3 regions of the Pantoea sp. Ae19-2 genome follow, and region 3 is predicted to be linked to each of the others. Evidence: predicted binding sites of a transcription regulator. Region 3 holds the regulator's gene; each other region holds the start of a gene.

Region 1 (7,885 bases), 2.7 Mb from region 3:
CATACCGCGGGCGTCGATGTATTCCGTATGAAGGGTAAATGGGGCAAACCAAGCCGCAGCTACCTGCTGGATCCCGAGAACAACATTGATGCCGGTACGGCTTACCTGTCATTGCTGCAGCGCAGCTATCTGGCAGGCATTCAGGATCCGCTGTCGCGTCGCTACGCGGTCATTACCGCCTATAACGGCGGTGCAGGCAGCGTGCTGCGCGTGTTCTCCAGCGATAAGGATCGTGCGGTCAATATCATTAACGGCATGTCACCCAGTCAGGTTTATCAGACGCTGTCTAAGCAGCATCCGTCTGCGGAATCGCGGCGTTATTTGTATAAGGTGAGCTCGGCGCAGCGGAGCTACCATCGGTATTGATGGCGAAGGGTTTCCCCTGGCGGGGGATTGCTGGCGCAGAGAGGTTTTTGCGCGCAAGGCGCTGGGGTTCTGCCCTCTGGCTCTGAGAGGGTTCCGCCCGCCAGGCGATGGGGTTCTGTCCTCTGGCTCTGAGAGGGTTCCGCCCGCCAGGCGATGGGCAGTTTCAGCCTGCCCGTGCAGGCGGACGTGTTAAGGGGCTTACGCCAGCCCCTTAACAATCCCGGCGCCCGGCAGCCGTCGCTGTTCCTTCGTCACTCACTGCGGCCTGACGGGCCGGCCGGATGCGCCTTCCCTGGCGCAGCCGTCCTCTGCGCGGCATCCCTGCCGCTCCGCCCTGGCCTCCATTCTTTCCTCAGCGCTCCGGATGCCTCCTGAAAACCCACGCCTGTAAGATCGAATGTTTTCCCGGAAGACTGGCTTCGCCTGTTGTTAACATGTGCGATCAGAACTGAAGACTGGAAAGCCTGAAGAAACAGAAACAGATGAACCGTAATGAGCCAGAAGGCTTTTCCTGCATCTGAAGCGGCAACGCGGTTTGTTTTACTACAGATATCGAAGCGGGGGTTTTGGGCGGCCTTCCCGACCGCTGAGCGGATGAGGGATTTCCGGATGAGCCGACAGGACGTCGGCGAGAGCCGGGCCGCGCCAGGGATGGCGCGTCCTGGCGGTCCGGCAGAAATCCTGAAGCAGCGAAGGGACCGCGCAGCGGCGGGTGGGCAGGACGGGAGCCCGGGGTCAAGGGGCCGCGGCGGCTGGCGGCCCCTTGTCGGTCGCCCGCAGGGGCAAACTGAAACTCCCTGCCGCCTGGCGAGCGAAACTTTCTCGGAGTCATTAACTGAAAGCTTCGCGAAACACCAAACCGCAGGCACAAACCGATACCTTCTCAGCGCTAACAGTTAAGCTCTATGAGCTATCCAGGCGACAGCCCCCTCAACCCACCATCATATTCGCTACCAGATACTTACGTCCGTCAGCGCCTTCCTCGGTGTAAACCCCTTGCAGCTCCGGCGAAAAACCGGGCAGTTGATTGATGCCCGCTTCCAGCGCCAGAAAATAGCGCTGTACCGCCCCGCCCCATGTTTCGCCCGGAACCACACAAAGGACGCCCGGTGGATAAGGCAGAGCGCCTTCCGCCGCGATGCGACCTTCTGCCGTTGCAATAGGTACCAGTTCGACTTCGCCACGAATGTAAGCCTGATGCGCATCCTGTGGGTTCACCTTAACCTGCGGCAGCCCCTGCTCGCGGAACATCATGCGCTGCAGGTCTTTTACGTTATAGCTTACGTACAGGTCGTGCATCTCCTGACACAGACGGCGCAAGGTATAACCCGCATAGCGTTTAGCGTTTTTGCGGTACAGCGTCGGCAACACTTCGGCCAGCAGCGTATCGTCTTTTACATGCTGCTCGAACTGCGCCAGCATCGCCACCAGCATCGCCATTTTTTCCGGACTTTCGGCTGGAGTCAGCAGGAACAGAATAGAATTGAGATCGCATTTTTCCGGCACGATGCCGTTTTCACGCAGGTAATTCGCCAGAATGGTCGCCGGGATGCCAAACTCAGCATATTCACCGCTGGCTGCGTCAATGCCTGGCGTGGTCAGCAACAGCTTGCAGGGATCGACACAGTACTGATCGCGATCGTATCCGGCGAAACCGTGCCATTTAGCGTTGGGTTCAAAGCTAAAATACTGCAGATCGCGAGCGATCGCTTCCGTTGGTGCATCCTGCCAGCGCTGGCCGTTTACCCTTTCCGGCACGAAAGGCAGGATCATGTCACAACGATCAAAGATCGCTTTACGTGCCTCGATCCCCAGCATCACGCACTCATCCCACATGCGGCGTCCCGCCTCGCCCTGATGCATTTTGGCGTTAATATCTAGCGCGGCAAACAGCGGATAGAACGGGCTGGTTGAAGCGTGCAGCATGAACGCATTATTCAGGCGCTTATGCGGGCAGAAACGCTTTTGCCCACGAATATGGTTATCTTTCTTGTGGATCTGGGAGGTCTGCGAAAAGCCCGCCAGCTGCTTGTGCACTGACTGGGTAACAAAAATGCCGGGATCGTTTTCGTTCAACTCCAGCGTCAGTGGAGAACAGCCTTCCATCAGCGGAATAAACTGCTCATAGCCCAGCCAGGCCGAGTCAAACAGAATGTAGTCACACAGATGCCCAATGCGATCCACCACCTGCCGCGCGTTGTATACCGTGCCGTCGTAGGTGCCCAACTGGATAATCGCCAGCCGGAAGGGACGCGCCTCGTTAGCCCTTTCAGGCGCCACTTTCTTGATCTGTTCGCGCAGGTAGCCATCATCGAAACAGTGCGCATCAATGCCGCCGATGAAGCCAAACGGATTACGGGCCGCTTCAAGGTAAACCGGCGTCGCGCCCGCCTGAATCAGCGCACCATGATGGTTGGACTTGTGATTATTGCGGTCAAACAGCACTAAATCACCGCGCGTCAGCAACGCATTGGTGACCACTTTGTTCGCGCTTGACGTGCCATTTAACACAAAGTAGGTTTTATCCGCGTTAAACACTTTGGCGGCAAACTTTTGCGCATGCTTAGCCGACCCCTCGTGAATCAGCAGGTCGCCCAGCTTGACGTCAGCGTTACACATGTCCGAACGAAAAACGTTCTCGCCATAGAAATCAAAAAATTGCTTACCCGCTGGGTGCTTTTTGAAAAATGCGCCGCCCTGATGGCCCGGACAGGCAAAGGTGCTGTTCTGCATATCAACATAGCGGGTCAGCGTTTCAAAAAACGGGGGCAGCAGCGCGGCTTCATAAGCCTGAGCCGCCGCTTCCAGCGCTACCCAGTCCTGCGGCTCGCCATTCAGTTCGCCGGTCACGCCGGGCAGGTGCATCACCTCTTCTTCAAAGGCATTAGCAACGAACACCGGTAAATTAAAACCCGTGTGGCGTAACAACGCCAGCACGCCACTGCGCGTATCAGCCAGCGAGACGACAACAGCCGCCACATCGGTAAAATCAGTATTATCCAGCGTGACCACGTCGCGCGCAGTATTCAGGGTCAGGTTAGGCGCAACAGCAGCGCTGGCAGCAATTTTCAGTGGTGTCATAACACAAATCCCTAACAGTCAGGGAGTGGGTGCCTGAGGCACGGCAATGGGGAAATTTCCCCGGCGAATAATGTCTGACGCGATAAACCGATAGACATCAGTAAAGAGTAGTCCTTACTCATGTCCAACAGCAGCGGCCCGGTTGGCCTCACCGCATAGTGAACGATGTGTGTGTAACTGACATGACGAAGAACAGATCGCGCGCGAATTCAGGCGAGTGGGGACACGTGCAGTTGCACATTGAACCGGACATGGCAGCGTCCTCTGTTATCGGGCGGTGGCGAGAAAAAAGTGGCCGTCATAATGTCATTTTTTATCCGCAGGAACAACCCGACAACTTTAAATATCAGGTCAATAAATGCAAAATATAAAAACATTAAATATCAAATACTTATAATGATACACCAGTGAATAACCGCTTAAGTTTCTGTTATTTATGCGCAATTATGCATTTTTCAGCACGCTGGCAGTCGCTCCCTCATTGCCACTGAAATCGCCACGGAAATGCCTCAGGTTTGCGCCAAGCCTCGCACTTGTCGGGCCAGTGCCCTACCCTAATCGGCGCATCGGGCGTAAACTTGCCTGATTATTCTTACGCCTAACGGAGGATACATGTTTAAGGCAATGGTCATTGATAAGGACGAACAAGGTTACCGCTCTCAGCTAAAAGAACTCTCCGAAACACAATTACCCGATGAAGACGTCACCCTCGACGTCAGCTATTCCACCCTCAACTATAAAGACGCGCTGGCCATCTGCAATAAAGGGCCGATTGTGCGCCAGTTTCCAATGGTGCCGGGCATTGACTTCGTGGGACGGGTCACAGCAAGTCGCCATCCCGACTGGAAACAAGGCGATGCGGCGCTGCTCACCGGCTGGGGCGTCGGGGAAAAACACTGGGGCGGGCTGGCTCAGAAAGCCAGCGTGTCTGGCGACTGGCTGGTAGCCGTGCCTGAAACGCTAACCCCGTTGAATACCATGGCCATCGGAACGGCGGGCTTTACCGCCATGCTGTGCGTGCTGGCACTCGAAAAACAAGGCATTACGCCTGCCAGCGGCCCGGTTTTGGTGACCGGGGCCAGCGGAGGCGTTGGCAGCTTCAGCGTCTCTCTGCTGGCAAAACTGGGCTATAACGTCATCGCCTCCAGCGGGCGAGCCAGCGATGAAGACTATTTAAAAACCACCTTGGGCGCAGCCGAAGTGATAGATCGCGACGAGCTGGCTCAACCGGGTAAACCCCTCGGGAAAGAGCGCTGGGCCGCCGCCATCGACAGCGTCGGTAACCATACGCTGAGCAACGTGCTGGCCGGCACCCAGCGTGACGGCGTGGTCGCGGCCTGTGGTATGGCACAAGGCCTGGATCTGCCCGGTAGCGTCGCGCCCTTCATTCTGCGCGGTGTGACACTGGCTGGCGTAGACAGCGTGATGTGCCCTAAACCGCTGCGCCAGCAGGCCTGGCAGCGGCTGGGGCAGCTTCTGGATGACGCGTTACTGAACCAGATAACAACGGTCATTCCATTGCGTGACGTGCACCAGGGCGCACAGGATCTGCTGGATGGCAAAGTTCGGGGCCGTCTGGTGGTTGACTGCGCTTAACGTTCGCCTTCCGCCTGGGGCGACGAAGGCGGGCGCATCAGTCATTCGCTTAGTTCCTGAATTGCCCCGCTCGCCCCTTCCCTTACCACTTCTGGCTGCCGGGAAAGTGCTGCCAGCGGGCGATAACTTCACCTGCTGGCAATGCCCGGCTCATCCAGACTGAGCCTACGGGCGGGCTATCTTCCCCGCCCGCAGGCTCGCATTACTGCTGACAAGCCTGGCTCACGGGCTTACCTGAGCATCCCGAGCGTCCCGAGCATCCCGAGCGTCCCGAGCGTCCCGAGCGTCCCGAGCGTCCTGAGCGTCCTGAGCGTCCTGAGCGTCCTGAGCGTCCTGAGCGTCCTGAGCGTCCTGAGCGTCCTGAGCGTCCTGAGCGTCCTGAAGCATTTTACAGAGGGCTTCCTGACTTACCGCCATCTGTTTTTTCAGGGCTTCCCACTCACGTCAGGCAGCCTTACCCCGGCACCTTCGCTGTCGGTTCCGGAGCCGCTAATTTGATGTTTTATCAGAATAAACGCAGGGGCACACCGGTACCGTTTCGGCCAGCGATGCGGTAAGGTTTGCGCTGCTGTCTGCCACGGGTGAGGATTCGCGTCAGGGTTAGCAACGTATAAAGAAAACAGAAAACCCATGCGAAAAGCCCGGCCGGCATGCTTGCGGCCCCTGCTGGCCTGAGCGTTAATTAATGATAAAGAGAGGGAAAGATGCAAAAACCCGTGGTCGTCATTCACTATTGTACCCAATGTAACTGGCTGCTGCGCTCCGCGTGGATGGCACAGGAACTGTTACAGACCTTCGCACAGGATCTCGCCAGCGTGACGTTGCGTCCCGGCACCGGCGGCGTATTTGAAATCACCCTGGATGAACATCTGCTGTGGGAGCGCAAGCGCGATGGCGGATTCCCGGATGCTCAGGCACTCAAGCAGCGGGTAAGGGATATTTGTTTTCCGGAGCGTTCGCTAGGGCATATCGATAAAAACCGATCGGACGACAGCTGATCGTCCACGTCAGATTAACTGCGGCTGATATCCTCTGCCGCAGTCATCAGAGCAGCGACGATCTTTTGCCGGGTTTCATCGGTAATGTCCTGCTGCGCCAGACGCGTGTTCAGGGCAGTTTTAAAATGATCGATCGCCTGCTCAATTTCAGGAATGCTGCGGTTGTTGACCAGCACTGCCAAAGACGATAACCGGTCGATGAGACCTGACAGCGGCTGTGCATCGTGCTTTAGCATGGCCTGCCCCGTTTCGGTGAGCACGTAAGCCTTACGTGCAGCCTGAGGGTCACTGATGTGAATAGCCCCCATCTCCTCCAGCCATGTCAGATTCGGGTAAATGATGCCTGGACTGGGCGAATACTCGCCCTTTGACAGGTCTTCAATGCATTTAATCAGCTCATAGCCATGTGTCGCGCGCTGCGAGATAAAATGCAGCATCAGCAGACGGATCTCGCTGGCATCAAGCATTTTCTCACGGCGCTTGCGCCGTCCACTGCAGGGCGCATCGCGGTTATCTTGCCCTGAACGTGCCGAATCCATTTTCATTATCTGCCTGAGTCAGTGGAAAGAGCCTGATGGTAGTGGGCCATCAGGCGAAATTCAATCAACGGCAGGTCACTTAAATTCAGTTAACGAACGGCAGCGGGTTTTTGATGCCAGTAGGCCACGGCGCGCACCAGGTCAGCGTCAACCCCGCGCTGTGTGGTGAAATAGTCACACAGCTGTTTTACGAACTGCCCTTCTCCGGTCAGCCAGATAAAAGCGTCGTGCTGCGGAATCGCGATCCTGTCCAGCGCGGCCGTCAAATGTGGTAAATCCGCCAGCGTCATCTTGCCGCTGCCAAGCCAGTTAACAGAGGCATTGCCGGTATCGCCCAGGTAGGCTTGTCCGGTCACCTCATCAGCACAGGCAAACAGATGCAGCGCCTGAGCCTCCACACTACTGCTACGCCGCCTGAAAGCAGGCAACCCGGTTTCGTCACAGACGTAAAGCTGAAAAGCATAATCCGTTGGCACCAGCAGAGAGCCACGCGGCCCACCAATGATCAATCTGTCACCCGGCTGTGCCTGGGATGCCCAGTCGCTGGCAACACCGCTGTCGTGGATATAAAAATCCAGCGTCAGCGATGACGCACCATCAAACGCCAGCGGCGTATAGTCGCGCGCGACAGGGCGCAATCCGCCTTGCCACTGAATACCGTCATCGTTGATCGTCGGCAGTGCCAGCGGCGCGCCGTCAGCAGGGGGAAAGAAGACCTTAATGTGATCGTCAAAACCGGGAGAATGAAACCCCTTCAGATCGTCGCCCGTGAAGACAATGCGCCAAAACGTCCCGGCAATTCGGGTTTTCTCGGCGACGTGGATAGCGCGGAAGCGCAGTTCGTTACGCACGCGTTCAGGTAAGCGGCGGGAATAAGATGTAGGCACGAGGACTCTCCGTAAACGCGGCTGCATGCAAAGAAGCTGTTTTCGCGCCGCTTAAGTAAATAGAAATCATTCTCATATAAACCCGCTAAGAATAGCCATGATATATCTTAAGAACAATGACTAAAAATGCGATACGTTGTGAAAAAACACGGACAAAAAGGAAGGAAGCACAGAAAACGAAAAAGGCGCTCAGGCGCCTTTTAAGGGGATAGCGGTAATAACGTGGTTACCGCGCCGGGTTTTGTCCACTGCCTTGCGGCAGGGAGCTGTCACCGAGTATCTCGCTATGCGTCCCCTGCGATCCAGGATGTAACCCTGTGGGCACATTGGCAGGATCGGTCAGTTGTGCGGCAGCCAACGTTGGGGCCGCACACAGCGCGATAGCCAGCAGCATCGCTGATATCTGAGAGATTTTAAT
Region 2 (7,885 bases), on a different contig from region 3:
GTATGCGCCAGCGCGGAAATCTCGCCGGCACGACGCATAACGGTAATCTCTTCTTCGGATTTGAAGAGGCGTAGTTCGTGTACCGTCGGGCGCCAGTCGGTCAGGGTTACGGGCGCAGCGAGATTTTGACGCGAACCACGACGCAACTTATCCAGCGCGGCAAAAACGATGTTATCCGCATATTCGTACTCGCCCTGAGCGTGGTAAACCGCATCCAGACCGTTTAGCAGGAGATGTAATTGCTCACCGATTTCGCTGAAGGCCAGCGCGCGATCCACCCCTAACTTCTGCGGGGCAGCGTCCTGGCCAAGCCTGCGGCCAAACCAAATTTCTGCACTTTTATCCCGCACGCGGTTGAACAGCACGCTGTGATTATGCGACTCATCGCTTTTAATGAGCACCAGCACGGCTTCCGGCTCGTTAAAGCCGGTGAAGTACCAAAAATCGCTGCTCTGCCTATAAGGGTATTCGCTGTCGGCATTGCGGGTCGCTTCCGGGGCCGCGAAAATTAACGCAGCGCTGCCGGGCACCATTTTCGCCAGTAGCGCCTGGCGGCGGCGAAGAAATTCCTGCTGGGTCATCACATCTCCTGATTTTTTGATCGTTAGTGGAGCGTAGGTTTGCGTACCTCTGGCGCGGTCGGTGCCGCGTGAGTAAAGGTGTCGTGGCACAGCAGCGCAGCAACACGCACATACTCAATGATCTCTTCGAGCGACATCTCCAGCTCTTCCTGGTCTTCGTCCTCGTCGTAACCCAGTTGGGCAATATTACGCAGATCGTCAATGGCTTCGCCGGTTTCACCGGTGACTTTGTCGAGCTTGCTCTGCATGACGCCGAGGCCCAGCAGGAAGTGGTTTACCCAGCCGGAAAGCGCATCGGCGCGATCGAAAACGGAGACATCATCCCCGTCCGGCAGGTAAAGCTGGAACAGGAAGCCTTCGTCTTCCAGCGCATCGCCAATGGCGCCGTGCATCTGGCGCAGCGGATCTGCGAGGTTCTGGCTAAAGGCCAGGCCTTCGTTAGTCAGGTCATGCAGCAGCGTTTGCCAGCTGGTGTCTTTGTTACCACCGCACAGCATGCCGCTGATCAAGCCGTGCATTTCTGCAGGCGTCAGACCCACACCCTGTTGGTTCAAAAGTTGGCCGACTAAGTCGTAGTCCGGCATTGCGTTCTGTATTGACATGCGCATTCGTCATCGTTGGCAGGAATAGTGTGTGTTATGCTACCACCAGGACCCCCGCAGATACCAGAAAAGGGCTTGTATCTTGATATCGGGATAGCTATAGTGGCGCCCCTTCCGCTACCGGGGCCGGTAGCGTAAGGCAGGCGAGTAAACAGCAGGAAGGTGGCATGTCTGCACAACCAGTCGATATTCAAATTTTCGGTCGTTCATTGCGCGTGAATTGTCCGCCTGAACAACAGGATGCGCTGAATCAGGCTGCGGAAGAGCTGAATCAGCGGTTGCAAGATTTAAAAGTTCGCACTAGAGCCACAAATACCGAGCAGCTGGTGTTCATCGCAGCACTTAACATTTGCTACGAACTGGCTCAGGAAAAGTCGAAAACCCGTGACTACGCCGCCAATATGGAAGAGCGTATTCGGATGCTACAGCAGACCATCGAACAAGCATTGCTTGAGCAAGGTCGCATTGCAGACCGACAGGGTCCAAAGTTTGAATAACACTTCGCAGTTGACTGTGGTAGAGTAACTTCGAAGACAAAATTTCTCTGAGATGTTTGCAAGCGGGCCAGTCCCCTGAGCCGATATTTCATACCACAAGAGTGTGGCGCTCCGCGGTTGGTGAGCATGCTCGGTCCGTCCGAGAAGCCTTAAAACCATGACGACACACTCACCTTGAACCAAGGGTTCAAGGGTTACAGCCTGCGGCGGCATCTCGGAGATTCCCTCTTTACTACCCGGCCATCATGACGCATACCCCGTTAACCTCAACGCTTCGTCAGGACATTCGCCAAACGATTCGGCAGCGACGCCGGTCGCTCACTCCCCCAGAACAACAAACCTTTGCCCTACAGGCTGCTGAACGCATGCTGGCGTTTGAGCCGGTCATTCGTGCTCAGACCGTAGCGTTGTTTCTCTCGTTCGACGGGGAACTGAATACCACTCCGCTGATTCAGGCTTTATGGCGGGCAGGCAAAAACGTTTATCTCCCGGTGCTTCATCCTTTTAGCCCCGGCAACCTGCTGTTTTTACGCTACACGCCGCAAAGTCACCTGGTCACCAATCGCCTGAAAATTCTTGAGCCTAAGCTGGATGTTCGCGACGTGCTACCGCTGAATAAGCTGGATGTACTGGTCACGCCGCTGGTTGCCTTCGATGAAACAGGCCAGCGTCTGGGGATGGGCGGCGGGTTTTACGACAGAACGCTGCAGCACTGGCAGCAGCACGGTTTCTACCCGGTTGGCCTGGCGCATGATTGCCAGCAGGTGGAGACGTTGCCGGTAGAACAGTGGGATATTCCTTTGCCTGCCGTGGTGACGCCATCGCGCCTTTGGCAGTGGTGATGCCACTTCCCCCTTCGGGGAAGAGGCCATGGTCAGATCAGTACAGCAGACGGGCGCGGATGGTGCCCGGAATCGCTTTCATTGACTTCAGCGCTTTCTCAGCCACATCTTCCGGCGCATCAATATCAATTACTACGTAACCCATGTGCGGCGTGGTCTGCAGGAACTGAGCGGCAATGTTGATACCCTGCTCAGCAAAGATCTGGTTAAGCGCGGTCAGAATGCCAGGGCGGTTCTCATGAATGTGCAGCAGGCGGCTGCTGGTGCCCCCGTGCAGCGGCAGAGAAACTTCCGGGAAGTTAACCGCAGACAACGTAGAGCCGTTATCCGAGTATTTCGCCAGTTTGCCCGCCACTTCCAGGCCGATGTTTTCCTGCGCTTCCTGAGTTGAGCCGCCGATGTGCGGGGTCAGGATCACGTTATCAAATTCGCACAGCGGAGAGTTAAACGGATCGCTGTTGGTGGCCGGTTCGGTCGGGAAGACGTCGATAGCCGCACCAGACAGATGCTTGCTGGAAAGCGCACCGCACAGAGCAGGAATATCTACCACCGTACCGCGAGAGGCGTTGATCAGCAGAGAGCCCGGCTTCATCAAGGCCAGCTCGTTCGCGCCAATCATGTTTTTGGTGGAGGCGTTTTCCGGCACGTGCAGACTAACCACATCGCTCATATTCAGCAGGTCGGAGAGATGCTGAACCTGAGTCGCGTTGCCCAGCGGCAGCTTGTTTTCGATATCGTAGAAGTAGACGTGCATCCCCAGGGATTCAGCCAAAATCCCCAGCTGCGTACCGATGTGGCCGTAGCCAATGATGCCCAGCTTTTTACCACGGGCCTCAAAAGAGCCTACCGCCAGCTTGTTCCACACGCCACGGTGCGCTTTGGCGTTAGCTTCAGGAATGCCACGCAGCAACAGCAGCAATTCACCAATCACCAGTTCAGCAACGGAACGGGTGTTCGAGAACGGGGCGTTGAACACCGGAATACCGCGCTTCGCCGCCGCATCCAGATCAACCTGGTTGGTGCCGATGCAGAAGCAGCCTACAGCCACCAGTTTTTCAGCCGCGGCAAAGATCTCTTCGGTCAAATGGGTGCGGGAACGCAGGCCAATGAAGTGAGCATCACGGATCGACTCTTTGAGCGCTTCGGAATCCAGCGCGCCTTTATGGAATTCAATGTTGGTGTATCCCGCTGCACGGAGGCTGTCTACCGCCTTCTGGTGCACGCCCTCCACAAGCAGGAATTTAATTCTGTCTTTATCCAGTGATACTTTTGCCATTTCCCGACCCTATTTTCAGTGCTGTTGTATTCGTTTTTAGGCGGTGATGCGCCACCGCCTATAAGTTACCCTTCTGTCAAAATATCAAAATCTACGTTTGGGGCAATATGAACGATTGCGTCGCCGTATCGTCAGGCGGGAATAAGGCGGCGAGAGTCAGAATAAAATGCTGAGCGGGAGAGTGAACCAGGCATGAATCACAGAACTGTTACCAAAATGTGATATATGTCACCAAAAATGCGGTTAAAATAATTTGTCATTTTTTATACGGTTTTTTGGGGCGCAGCACGCGCCCCGGTCAGATCATTTCACGATGGTTTTTACGCCGTCAGCGGTACCGATCAGCGCCACATCCGCGCCACGGTTCGCAAACAGGCCCACGGTAACAACGCCAGGCATACCGTTGATGATGTTTTCCAGCTTCATCGGTTCCATGATGCTCAAACCATGCACATCCAGAATGATGTTACCGTTGTCCGTGACCACGCCTTGACGGTACTCCGGGCGACCACCCAGTTTTACCAGTTCACGCGCGACGGCGCTGCGCGCCATAGGAATCACTTCCACCGGCAGCGGGAAGTTACCGAGAATATCAACCTGCTTGGAGGCGTCCGCGATGCAAACAAACTTGTCGGCAACGGAGGCGATGATTTTCTCGCGAGTCAGTGCTGCGCCACCGCCTTTAATCATCTGCATCTGGTGGTTGATCTCATCGGCACCGTCGACGTAGACGCCTAATGAATCCACCTCGTTGAGATCGAACACGGGGATCCCAAGACTTTTCAGTTTCGCGGTAGAAGCGTCGGAGCTGGAAACAGCACCTTCAATCTGGTGTTTGATGGTGCCCAAAGCATCAATAAAATGCGCGGCGGTTGAGCCCGTGCCCACGCCCACAATGGTGCCCGGCTGCACATACTGGAGTGCTGCCCATCCGACTGCTTTTTTCAGTTCATCCTGCGTCATAATTTTATGCCTGTGATGTGGAAACTGACGCGCATTATAGAGCATGCGGCGGAAAAATGTCCCCGGCTTTGCCGCACTGCAAACCCCATCACGTTCAAGCACAATGTCAGCTTGCTGATTTGGTCTGAATCAGCGGCAAATTTATGTCATAGTGGCTGCACGACGAAATCAGGAGCAGATGAACAACAATGAAACGCCCGGACTACAGAACGCTGCAGGCGCTGGATGCGGTAATTCGTGAACGAGGATTTGAGCGTGCGGCGCAGAAGCTGTGCATTACTCAGTCGGCGGTGTCACAACGTATTAAGCAACTGGAAACGATGTTCGGCCAGCCATTGTTGGTGCGTACCGTGCCGCCCCGCCCCACCGAGCAGGGCCAAAAACTGCTGGCACTTTTACGTCAGGTGGAACTGCTGGAAGAAGAGTGGCTGGGCGATGAGCAAACCGGCTCCACGCCGCTGCTGCTTTCGCTGGCAGTTAACGCCGACAGTCTGGCCACCTGGCTGCTACCGGCCCTTGCGCCGGTTCTGGCCGACTCCCCCATTCGCCTGAATCTTCAGGTGGAAGATGAAACCCGTACTCAGGAACGCCTGCGTCGCGGGGAAGTGGTTGGGGCGGTTTCCATCCAACCTCAGCCGCTGCCGAGCTGCCTGGTGGATCGCCTGGGCGCGCTGGACTATCTGTTTGTGGGGTCGAAAGATTTTGCCGAGCGTTATTTCCCGAATGGCGTCACGCGGTCGGCGCTGCTAAAAGCCCCTGCCGTAGCCTTTGATCATCTCGACGATATGCATCAGGCATTTTTACAGCAGAACTTTGATCTGTCCCCAGGCAGCGTGCCGTGCCACATCGTTAACTCTTCGGAGGCCTTTGTGCAGCTGGCTCGCCAGGGCACAACGTGCTGTATGATCCCGCACCTGCAAATTGAGCGCGAGTTAAATAGCGGGGAATTAATTGACCTGACACCGGGTCTGCTGCAGCGCCGCATGCTCTACTGGCACCGCTTTGCACCGGAAAGCCGCATGATGCGCAACGTGACGGATGCGTTGCTGGAGTACGGGCACAAGGTCTTGAGGCAGGATACGGAATAACGCTTTGATTAACCCTCGCCGGCTGCGGCGAGGGTTAAGGTGAAGATCACACCTTACTGAGCAGGTGCCGCAGGGGTTTGTGCGCCCTGCAGTTCAAACACCACATCGACCTGATCGTCAAACTGAATAGTCTGCTGATCGTAGGTATCCTGAGCGGAAGCCGGTGCAGCCGCGTCCGCTTTCATCATGCGAACCATCGGCGCGGGCTGGTAGTTAGATACGTGGTAACGCACGCTGTAGACCGGGCCCAGTTTGCTGTTAAAGCCTTCGGCCAGCAGCTTCGCCTGGCGGGTTGCATCGTTAATCGCTTCTTTACGTGCTTTGTCTTTGTACTCTTCTGGATGCGCAACGCCCAGCGACACGGAACGGATTTCGTTCAGACCGGACTTCAGCGCGCCATCCAGCAGCTCGTTCATTTTATCCAGCTGACGCAGCGTGACTTCCACCTGGCGTACCGCACGGTAGCCCTTCAACTGAGTTTTACCGTCTTTCAGGTAGTCATACTCTGGCTGTGTGCGCAGGTTAGCGGCATTGATGTCCTTCTTCTCTACGCCATTTTTCTGCAGGAAGGTCAGGTATTGCGCCACGCGATCGTCGGCCTGTTTTTTGGCAGAAGCGGCGTCCTTAGCGGACACGTTGACTTCGATAGCGAGCGTGGCGATATCAGGAACGGCATCGACGCTGGCTGTCCCGGAGGTGACCACGTGAGGGCCGTTTGGCAACTCACCCGCCTGCACAGAAACAGAACCTAATCCCATTAACGCGGCTAATGCTAAAATTTTAAACTTCACTGTAACTCCTCCGTGCTACGTTCCACTGTGATTACGCCGATCAACAAACTCCCGACGTCTGCCAGCAAGCTTAGCCTGTAATGGTAACTTGTCTATCAGATTATGGCGAATTAGCCCACGAGTGCCGCGATGTGCTGCACGCCATCCCGGGCCAGCTGAGCGGCAATAAACCACATCACAATCCCAACCACCCCGTTGATAATGCGCTGCGCTTTTGCGGTACGAAGACGAGGGGCCAGCCAGGCGGCAAGAATAGCCAGGCCGTAAAACCAGAGGATAGAGGCGCTAATGGTTCCCAGCGCGAACCAGCGTTTTGCTTCGTCCGCAAGCTGGCCCCCCAGGCTACCAAGTACCACAAAGGTGTCCAGATAGACGTGCGGGTTGAGCCAGGTCACCGCCAGCATGGTGACCACGATTTTCCAGCGCCCCTGCTTCAACACTTCGGCAGAAGCCAGCTCCAGGTTGCTGCTCATCGCCGTGCGCAGCGCACCCCAGCCATACCACAGCAGAAATGCCACGCCGCCCCAGGTGACCAGCGCCAGCAGCCAGGGAGACTGCATCAGAATGGCGCTGCCGCCAAAAATCCCGCCGCAAATCAGAATGATGTCGCTCAACGCGCACAGGGAAGCAATCATCAGATGGTACTGGCGACGAATGCCCTGATTCATCACGAAGGCATTTTGCGGCCCCAGAGGCAGAATTAGCGCGGCTCCCAATGCAATGCCCTGAAAATAATAAGATAACACGCGACACACCCTTTAACTGTTCATCATTGAGCGTGAGTGTAATGCGCAAAAATTATTAGAGGAAATTGATATTTTTAATCGCTTATAAGCATGGCTAATAATTGCAGGTGAAAATAAGGCCAGCGAAAGCTGGCCCCGGAGGTTATGCGTTATCAGAGTCTTTCATCTGGCGAACGTGAACGTCCATTTGCGGATAAGGAATACCGATACCGTTGGCATCAAGCGCTTTCTTGATGCGCTCCAGCACGTCCCAATAAACGTTTTGCAGGTCACCGCTTTTGCTCCATGCCCGCACCACAAAGTTGACGGATGAAGGGCCAAGCTCGTTCAGGCGCACGGTGATATCGCGATCCTTCAGCACGCGCTCGTCGCTGGTGATGATGTCAGTCAGGATCTGCTTAACTTGATCGATGTCGGCATCGTAGGCCACGCCGATGATGAACTCGTTGCGGCGGGCAGGTTCCCGGGAGAAGTTAATGATATTCCCGGCGATGATTTT
Region 3 (7,885 bases):
ATCTCCAGCCGCGCATTGTGATGGCTGAGCGCATGCTTCACGATGGCCAGCCCAAGACCGCTGCCGCCGGTCGCACGTGAACGCGCTTTATCCACCCGATAAAACCGCTCTGTCAGGCGCGGGATGTGCTCAGGTGGAATGCCGGGGCCGTTATCACAGACTGTAAATACCGCGCCCTGCTTGCTGCGCAGCCAGCTGATATCAATGCGCGTCCCCTCGGGCGTGTGGTTCACCGCGTTGTAGACCAGGTTGGAGATAGCACTGCGTAATTGTTCATCATTGCCAAACACTTTCAGGTGAGGATCGGTATGAAAATGGATGGCGTGACGTCCGCCGCTCAGGGTTTCAGCTTCATGCTGCAGGAGTTTGAGCATAACCGGTACATCAACCTTTTCTTTCAGATTAATGGCCGGAGCCGCCTCGATGCGCGACAGCGTCAGGAGCTGTTTGACCAGGCTATCCATTCGCCGGGTTTGCTCCGACATGGTGTGCAACGCTTTGTCCCGTGAGCGCTGATTCATGACGGAGTCATTCATCATTTCCAGATAGCCCTGAAGCACCGTTAAAGGCGTGCGCAGTTCATGGCTGACGTTGGCAAAGAAGTTTCGCCGTGCCCCTTCAAGCTGATGCATCTGGGTTACGTCGCGAGCCACCATCAGCCACTGGCCTTCGCTGTAGGGCATCACACGGAATTCCATGTGGTGCTGGTTATTCAGCACCAGCGTAAGCGGCTTATCGAAATCACGTTGCCGCAGATAGCGAGAAAATTCAGGATAACGCAGCAGATTAAGGATATTTTGCCCGTTATCTTCTGGCCAGCGCAGCCCCAGGTGCTGCTGGGCCAGGCCGTTGCACCAGAAAATAGTGCCCTCTTCGGTGGTAAGTATCACGGCGTCCGGCAGCGACTCCGCGCCGCTGCGAAACCGCTTAATCAGATTACCTAATTCGCGCCGCCGCCGCCGGTTGCGCAGTTGCATTTGATACAACCCGTAAAACAGCGGTTCCCAACTGGCCTGTCCGGACGGTGGCGTCATCGTGCGATCCAGCCACAGCCAGTGAGACAGGCGCATCAGGTTGTAAAAATGCCACAGTAAAATACCGACTACGCTCAGTAACAGCAGCCACGGCAAATAGCCGAACAGCAGGCCGAGCACCAGCGCAGGCAGACACGCCAGCACCAGTTCGGACAGTAATCTCTTCCAGGAGAGGCGTTCCAGCACGGTTAAAGCTCCGTTTAAAAGCGGGCAGAGAAACGATAACCTGTTCCGCGTACGGTTTGTACCATGCGATCGTGGCCGGTCAGTTCCAGCGCCTTACGTAAACGACGAATATGAACGTCAACCGTACGATCTTCAACATAGACGTTAGTGCCCCAGACATGATTGAGTAACTGCTCACGGCTGTAAACACGTTCAGGATGGGTCATAAAGAAATGCAGCAGCTTGTATTCTGTCGGCCCCATTTCCAGCGGTGTGGTTTCTGACATCACGCGATGCGAAGAGGGATCCAGGCTCAGGCCCTGCATTTCGATCACATCTTCTACCGCCATCGGCGAAATACGACGCATAACGGCTTTAATTCGCGCCATCAGCTCTTTCGGGGAAAACGGTTTGGTGATGTAGTCATCGGCACCGACTTCCAGTCCGCGTACACGATCTTCTTCCTCGCCGCGCGCGGTGAGCATCATGACCGGTATATCACGCGTCATGGCTTCACGCTTAAGATGTTTAATAAATTGTATGCCGCTGCCGCCGGGTAACATCCAGTCCAGCAGGATCAGGTCAGGCCAGGGTTCAATCAGCTTGCTGACGGCGCTGTCATAATCTTCTGCCTCAATCGGCTGATAATCGTTTTGTTCCAGTACGAAACATAACATTTCACGGATTGGAGCTTCATCTTCCACAACTAAAATGCGCTTAGCCATTATTACTCCTGCAGGTAGGACGGCTTTCACTGATATTTGCGGCGCCATTATGCGTCAGTTTTGTGACACTTTTATGAAAAAGTTAGCCATAAAAACCGGCCTGCAACAACCATTTATGACAACATGACGACATGTTTTGTGGCTTTAGTGACTGAGCCAGTATAATTGCCGGGCAAATCGATTTGGCAGGGAGTTTTATGCGCATTATTCACACCGCGGACTGGCACCTGGGGCAGTTCTTCTATAACAAGAGCCGCGCCGCCGAGCACCAGGCCTTTCTTGACTGGCTGTTAATACAGATCGAACAGCATCAGGTCGATGCGCTGATTGTGGCGGGTGACCTGTTTGATACCGGTACGCCGCCCAGCTATGCGCGTGAAATGTTTAACCGCTTCGTGGTGGCGTTACAGCCCAGCGGCTGTCAACTGGTGGTGCTGGCGGGCAATCATGACTCGGTGGCAACGCTGAATGAATCGCGCGAACTGCTGGCCTGTCTGAACACCCGGGTCGTTGCCACGCCGCAGGAGAGTGACGACGTCATGATCCTGACAACCCGTCAGGGTGAACCCGGCGCGCTGCTGTGCGCGATTCCCTATCTGCGCCCGCGCGACATTATGCGCAGCCAGGCCGGTCAGTCTGGACGGGATAAACAGCTCAGCCTGCTGGAGGCCATCAGCGCCCATTATCAGCGCAGCTTTGCGGCGGCACAGGCGCTGAACATGTCCCTGCCGATCGTGGCGACCGGCCACCTTACCGCCCTTGGCGTCAGCAAAAGTGACTCCGTGCGCGATATCTACATCGGCACGCTGGATGCGTTTCCTGCCTCGGCGTTTCCGCCGGCCGATTACATCGCCCTTGGACATATTCATCGCGCTCAGCGCGTCGCGAACAGCGACCATATTCGCTACAGCGGCTCCCCTATTCCGCTGAGCTTTGACGAGCTGGGCAGCGAAAAAAGTGTCTGTCTGCTGACTTTCAGACCGCACGGCCTGGAAACCCTGACCCTGCCGGTTCCCACCTTCCAGCCGATGCAGATGCTTAAAGGCTCCCTGGCGCAAATCAGTGAGCAGCTCGCTCACCTTTCCCCTCCCAGCGGAGAGAAGCCGGTCTGGCTCGATATAGAAGTCACCACCCAAGAGTACTTAAGCGATCTGCAGCGCCAGGTTGAAGCGCTAACGGCAGATTTACCGGTGGAAGTGCTGCTGTTACGCCGCAGTCGTGAACAGCGCCAGCACAGCCTGGCGCAAACGGATAACGAAACCCTGAGCGAACTTAAGGTCGAAGAGGTTTTTGCCCGACGCCTGGCGCTTAATGAGGAGCTTGATGACAAGCAGATCGCCCAGGTCACGACCCTGTTTAAGCAGACGCTGGCCGACCTGGAGGCGAACCCATGAAGATCCTCACGCTGCGATTCAAAAACCTGAATGCGCTGAAAGGAGAATGGTTTATCGATTTTCGCACCGAACCTTTCGCCAGTAATGGTCTGTTTGCCATTACCGGCGCGACAGGTGCCGGTAAAACCACCTTACTGGACGCTATCTGCCTGGCGCTGTATCACCAGACGCCGCGCCTGGGTGCGATTTCTCAGGGCCACAACCCGCTGATGACGCGCGACTGCGCCGAGTGCCTGGCCGAAGTCGAGTTTGAAATCAAAGGTGAGGCCTGGCGGGCATTCTGGAGCCAGAACCGCGCACGAGGCACGGCCGACGGCAAACTGCAGGCTCCCCGCGTCGAGCTGGCTCGCTGCGCAGATAATCAGATCGTTGCAGACAAAGTGGGCGACAAGCTCAAGCTTACCGAAACGCTTAGCGGCCTGGATTTTGAACGTTTTACCCGTTCAATGATGCTGTCACAGGGCCAGTTCGCCGCATTTCTTAACGCCAAAGCGAATGAGCGCGCAGAGCTGCTGGAAGAGCTGACCGGAACGGAAATTTACGGGCTGGTTTCCATGGCCGCGTTTGAGCGCCATAAAGAAGCCAAAAATGCGCTGGAACTGATGCGCAGTCGGGCAGGCGGCATGGCACTGCTTGATGAGGCGACCCGCGCCGGGCTGCAGCAACAGCAGGCAGCCCTGACTGAGGCCGAGCAGCAACTCAGCCGTCAGTTTGACACCGCTCAGCGGCAGCAGCAGTGGCTGCAGCTGGCACAGCAGCTGAGCGCGGATGCTGAACAGGTGAACGCCGCCCGTCAGGCCGCCAACGCGGCGAGTCAGGCGGCAGAGGCCGATCGCCAGCGTCTGGCACGAAGTGAACCGGCAGAAAAACTGCGCGGTGCGCTGCAACAGCGCGACAACCTGCAGACTGAACGCGCGGAGCTGCAACAGCGTCAGCAGCAGTTAAACCAGCAGATGCAGGCGACGGCCCACGAGCAGCAGCAGTTGCAGCAGCGTTATCAGGAAACCGAAGCGGCGCGCGAACAGGTGCGTTTGCAACAGCACCAGCAGGAAACGCTACTGAGCGGACAGGTTATTCCACTCGATCAGGCGCTCTCGGCCCTGCAGCAGCAAATTCAACAGCTGCAGCATGAAACCGCACAGCAGCAGGCGAGCTGTACGCAGCGTGAACAGGCGATGCAAACCGAGCAACATAAGGTCAGCGATCTCCAGCAGGCGCTGGCACAGCAGCAGGCGCGTCGGCAACAGCTGGCGGATATGCCGGTTTGGGGCGAAAATCTTCCGCTGTGGCAGGACCGCTTTGCTCAACTGGCCCGCCATGAAACCGATCAGGCGGCGTCGGCGCAGCAAATTCAGCAACAGGCGTTGCAGCTTCATCAGCGCCAGCAGCAGGTCGAACAGCTGCAACAACAGCTTGCGCCATTGAAGCAGGCCGGGCAACTCACGCAGCAGACCTTGTCTGACGCTGAGCAAGCACTAACATCGCTCCATAAGGCGCATCCTCCCGAAGCCTTGCGTCAGGCCTTAAAGCAGTTAACTCAACAGCGTGACGCACGTCAGACGCTGACGTTACTTGCAGCCCAGTGGCAGCCGCTACATCAGCAGCGCGGTCAGTATGAAAAACGGTTACAGGATCTGGAAAAAGCCTGCCAGCAGGCTGAGGCTGAATTACTGACGCTGCGGGAAACATGGAAGCGGGAAAAACAGCAACTCACCGACGTGGAGAAGATTTGCCAGCTTGAAAGCCATATTGCCGATCTGGAAGAACACCGGGCGCGGCTGGAGGCCGGGCAACCCTGCCCTTTGTGCGGTTCCTGCGAACACCCCGCGGTTGAAACCTACCGCACGCTCGAAGTCAGCGCCAACCAACAGCGCAAAGCCGTGCTGCAAAAACAGGTGGAAGCACTGAGCGAAACCGGTACGGCCAAAAATGAGCAGATAAAACACCTTAAGGGCCAGCAGCAGTCTCTGCGCGACGAGCTCGCCAGTGTAGTGCAGCAGCTGGATGCATTGACCCAGCGCTGGCAGGCACTGAGCGGTGAGCTTGCGCTTATCTTCACTCTGAACGACACCGACGCGCTGGACCACTGGCTGCAGGCGCAAAGCCGTCAGGAACAGGCATTAACTTCGCAGACAGAGACGCTGGAACACGCCGAGCGAACGTATCAGGCGGCAAAAGAACAGCATCTGCAACAGCAGCAGACACAGCAGCAACACCAGCAAACGCTGCAGTTGACGCAACAGCAGCTGGAGAACGAACACCAGGCGTTACTGACTTTACAGCGCCATCACCAACAGGCTCAGGCGAATGCTCAGCCGCTCCAGGAGGGGCTGGCGCAACAATTCGCAGGCTTCGGCCTGACGCTGCCTGACAGCGCACAGCGCGACAGCTGGCTGGCTGAACAGCAACAGCGCTGGCAGCAGTGGCAGGAAAGTGAGCGGTTGCTTGCTAACTTGCAGCCTCAGTTGGCGCGCGCGGAAAGCCAGGCTGACGCCCTGCGCCAACAGCTGCAGCTTGAGCAGCAGCGCCTGAATCAGCAGCAACAGCAGCTCGCCGCACTGGACCAGCAATACCGCGAAAAACGTCAGCAGCGTGAGGCGTTGTTTGGCGATCGGGATGTCATTCAGGCCCGTCGGCAGATGCAGGAGAGCGTCGAGCATCATGAGGCGCAGCTGACGCAGCAGCGTGAAAGGCTGCAGCAGTCTCAGGCTGAAGCCAGCCGCCTCCACGGCCAACTGACGTTGCTGGAGAGCCAGCTACACAGGTTGGGCACTCGCCTGACGGACGCTGAGCAGCACTTCAACGCCGCGCTGACTGCGGCGGAATTCCCGGACGAGGCGAGCCTGCGCGCCGCGTTGCTTGACGAGCATGAAGCGCAACAGCTTCGCCAGCGACTGCAGCAGATCGATCAGCATCTGCTCCATCAACAATCCCGCCTGGCAGAGCTGCAGCAACGGCTGGCAACCCATGAGCAGGCTAAACCCGATAAGATGCCTGAGTCCGCCGATGCACTGACCACACAGCTGGAAGCGTTGCGGCATTCTCTGAGGGAGAACGCCAGTCAGCAGGGACAACTGCAGCAGCAGTTGCAAAGCGACGCCAGCCTGCGGACCCAGCAGCAAACGTTGCTGGCTCAGATTGCGCAGGAGGAAACCACGCTGGCGCAGTGGGCGTTGCTTAACGATCTGATCGGCTCGGCGACCGGGGATAAATTCCGGCGCTTTGCCCAGGGACTCACGCTCGATCACCTTGTGGCGCTGGCTAACCGCCAGCTGGATCGTCTGCATGGTCGCTACCTTTTACAGCGCCGCGCCATCGATGCGCTGGAACTGGACGTGGTGGATACCTGGCAGGCGGACAGCGCACGCGATACCCGCACGCTGTCAGGTGGAGAAAGCTTTCTGGTGAGCCTTGCGCTGGCGCTGGCGCTATCCGATCTGGTCAGCCATAAAACCCGCATCGAGTCGTTATTTCTTGATGAGGGTTTCGGCACGCTGGACGCAGAGACGCTGGATACCGCCCTGGATGCGCTGGATGCGCTCAATGCCAGTGGAAAAACCATTGGCGTGATCAGTCACGTCGAGGCGATGAAAGAGCGCATTCCGGTGCAAATTAAGGTCCGCAAAATGAATGGCCTGGGTTACAGCAAACTTGAATTGCCGGGTACGTAAGAGGTTAATTATGTTGAGATGTACAGGAATCATGGCGGCCACGATGCTGCTGCTGGCAGGATGCAGTCATCATCCTGAGGCTTCCGAAGCGCAATGCGCGTCAGGCCTGCCCCAGGCGCAGTGTCAGGACGTGAACCGCTATATTCGCGAGGTCAATGCGTCCGTCATGCGCAATTTTCACAATGCGAAAAACTATGTGGGCCAGCGTTGCCTGGTGACGGCACAGCGTCGCCCGGATGGGCGCTATAACGTGATGCGAACAGAAGGAAATGAGTCGCTGTGCCTCAAGGCCTGGCAGAGCGTCAGCAGCGCGCGGGATATGCCTTTGCCTCCACCGTACGCCCCACAGCAGCTCGTCTTTGCCTTCGCGCCGGTTCGCTGAGCCAGCCCTGTGCATCCTTCAGTATGTTGCACAGGGCCGCAGGCCACGGCGGCGTTTATTCCGGCCACAGCCAGGCCGCGCCGCGCACACCGCTTGAATCCCCGTGCATCGCTTTCAGCACCGGCGTTTCACACTCGCCGCCAAAAACCCATTTCTTCATCAGCGTGGGCACCGTCTGGTACAGACGGTCCACGTTGCTCATGCCGCCGCCCAGCACAATCACGTCGGGATCGATCAGGTTGACAACCTGAGCCAGGGATTTTGCCAGACGGATTTCATAGCGGCTCATTGCCAGGGCAGCCACGGGATCCTGCTGCTCCAGCAGTTTGACAATCTCAGCGCCTTTGCGCGCCACACCGCTTAACCGCTGATAGTCGATAGCAAAGCCGGTACCGGAAACAAAGGTTTCAATGCAGCCCTGCTGGCCACAATAACAGGGGACTTCCACGCGGTAACGCAACTCGTCTTCATCCATCCACGGCAAAGGATTATGACCCCATTCGCCCGCATTGCC

Evidence for each region. Region 3 encodes PhoB, which activates phosphate uptake and scavenging genes when phosphate is short. Its sites were predicted from a motif close to CTGTCATAAAACTGNCNNAT; they were not measured.
Region 1: the regulator PhoB is predicted to act here: its motif matches at 3,952-3,971, upstream of acuI (acrylyl-CoA reductase (NADPH)).
Region 2: the regulator PhoB is predicted to act here: its motif matches at 4,004-4,023, upstream of serA (phosphoglycerate dehydrogenase).

What each region holds. Positions count from the first base shown of each region.
Region 1 is NZ_JBCHWE010000001.1:165,958-173,842, reverse strand. It holds gene mltC (membrane-bound lytic murein transglycosylase MltC) at 1-366, shown strand, start outside; gene AAIE03_RS00825 (ornithine decarboxylase) at 1,297-3,447, opposite strand; gene acuI (acrylyl-CoA reductase (NADPH)) at 4,060-5,043, shown strand; gene AAIE03_RS00815 (Rdx family protein) at 5,748-6,041, shown strand; gene AAIE03_RS00810 (PadR family transcriptional regulator) at 6,056-6,586, opposite strand; gene AAIE03_RS00805 (siderophore-interacting protein) at 6,670-7,494, opposite strand; gene AAIE03_RS00800 (hypothetical protein) at 7,694-7,885, opposite strand, start outside.
Region 2 is NZ_JBCHWE010000003.1:164,767-172,651, reverse strand. It holds gene pepP (Xaa-Pro aminopeptidase) at 1-581, opposite strand, end outside; gene AAIE03_RS23025 (YecA/YgfB family protein) at 605-1,183, opposite strand; gene zapA (cell division protein ZapA) at 1,351-1,680, shown strand; RNA gene ssrS (6S RNA) at 1,722-1,905, shown strand; gene AAIE03_RS23010 (5-formyltetrahydrofolate cyclo-ligase) at 1,926-2,522, shown strand; gene serA (phosphoglycerate dehydrogenase) at 2,560-3,798, opposite strand; gene rpiA (ribose-5-phosphate isomerase RpiA) at 4,102-4,761, opposite strand; gene argP (DNA-binding transcriptional regulator ArgP) at 4,950-5,849, shown strand; gene AAIE03_RS22990 (oxidative stress defense protein) at 5,903-6,640, opposite strand; gene argO (arginine exporter ArgO) at 6,751-7,386, opposite strand; gene AAIE03_RS22980 (small-conductance mechanosensitive channel MscS) at 7,529-7,885, opposite strand, start outside.
Region 3 is NZ_JBCHWE010000001.1:2,819,486-2,827,370, forward strand. It holds gene phoR (phosphate regulon sensor histidine kinase PhoR) at 1-1,220, opposite strand, end outside; gene phoB (phosphate response regulator transcription factor PhoB) at 1,235-1,924, opposite strand; gene sbcD (exonuclease subunit SbcD) at 2,122-3,318, shown strand; gene AAIE03_RS13140 (AAA family ATPase) at 3,315-6,989, shown strand; gene AAIE03_RS13145 (cell envelope integrity TolA C-terminal domain-containing protein) at 7,000-7,371, shown strand; gene mak (fructokinase) at 7,427-7,885, opposite strand, start outside.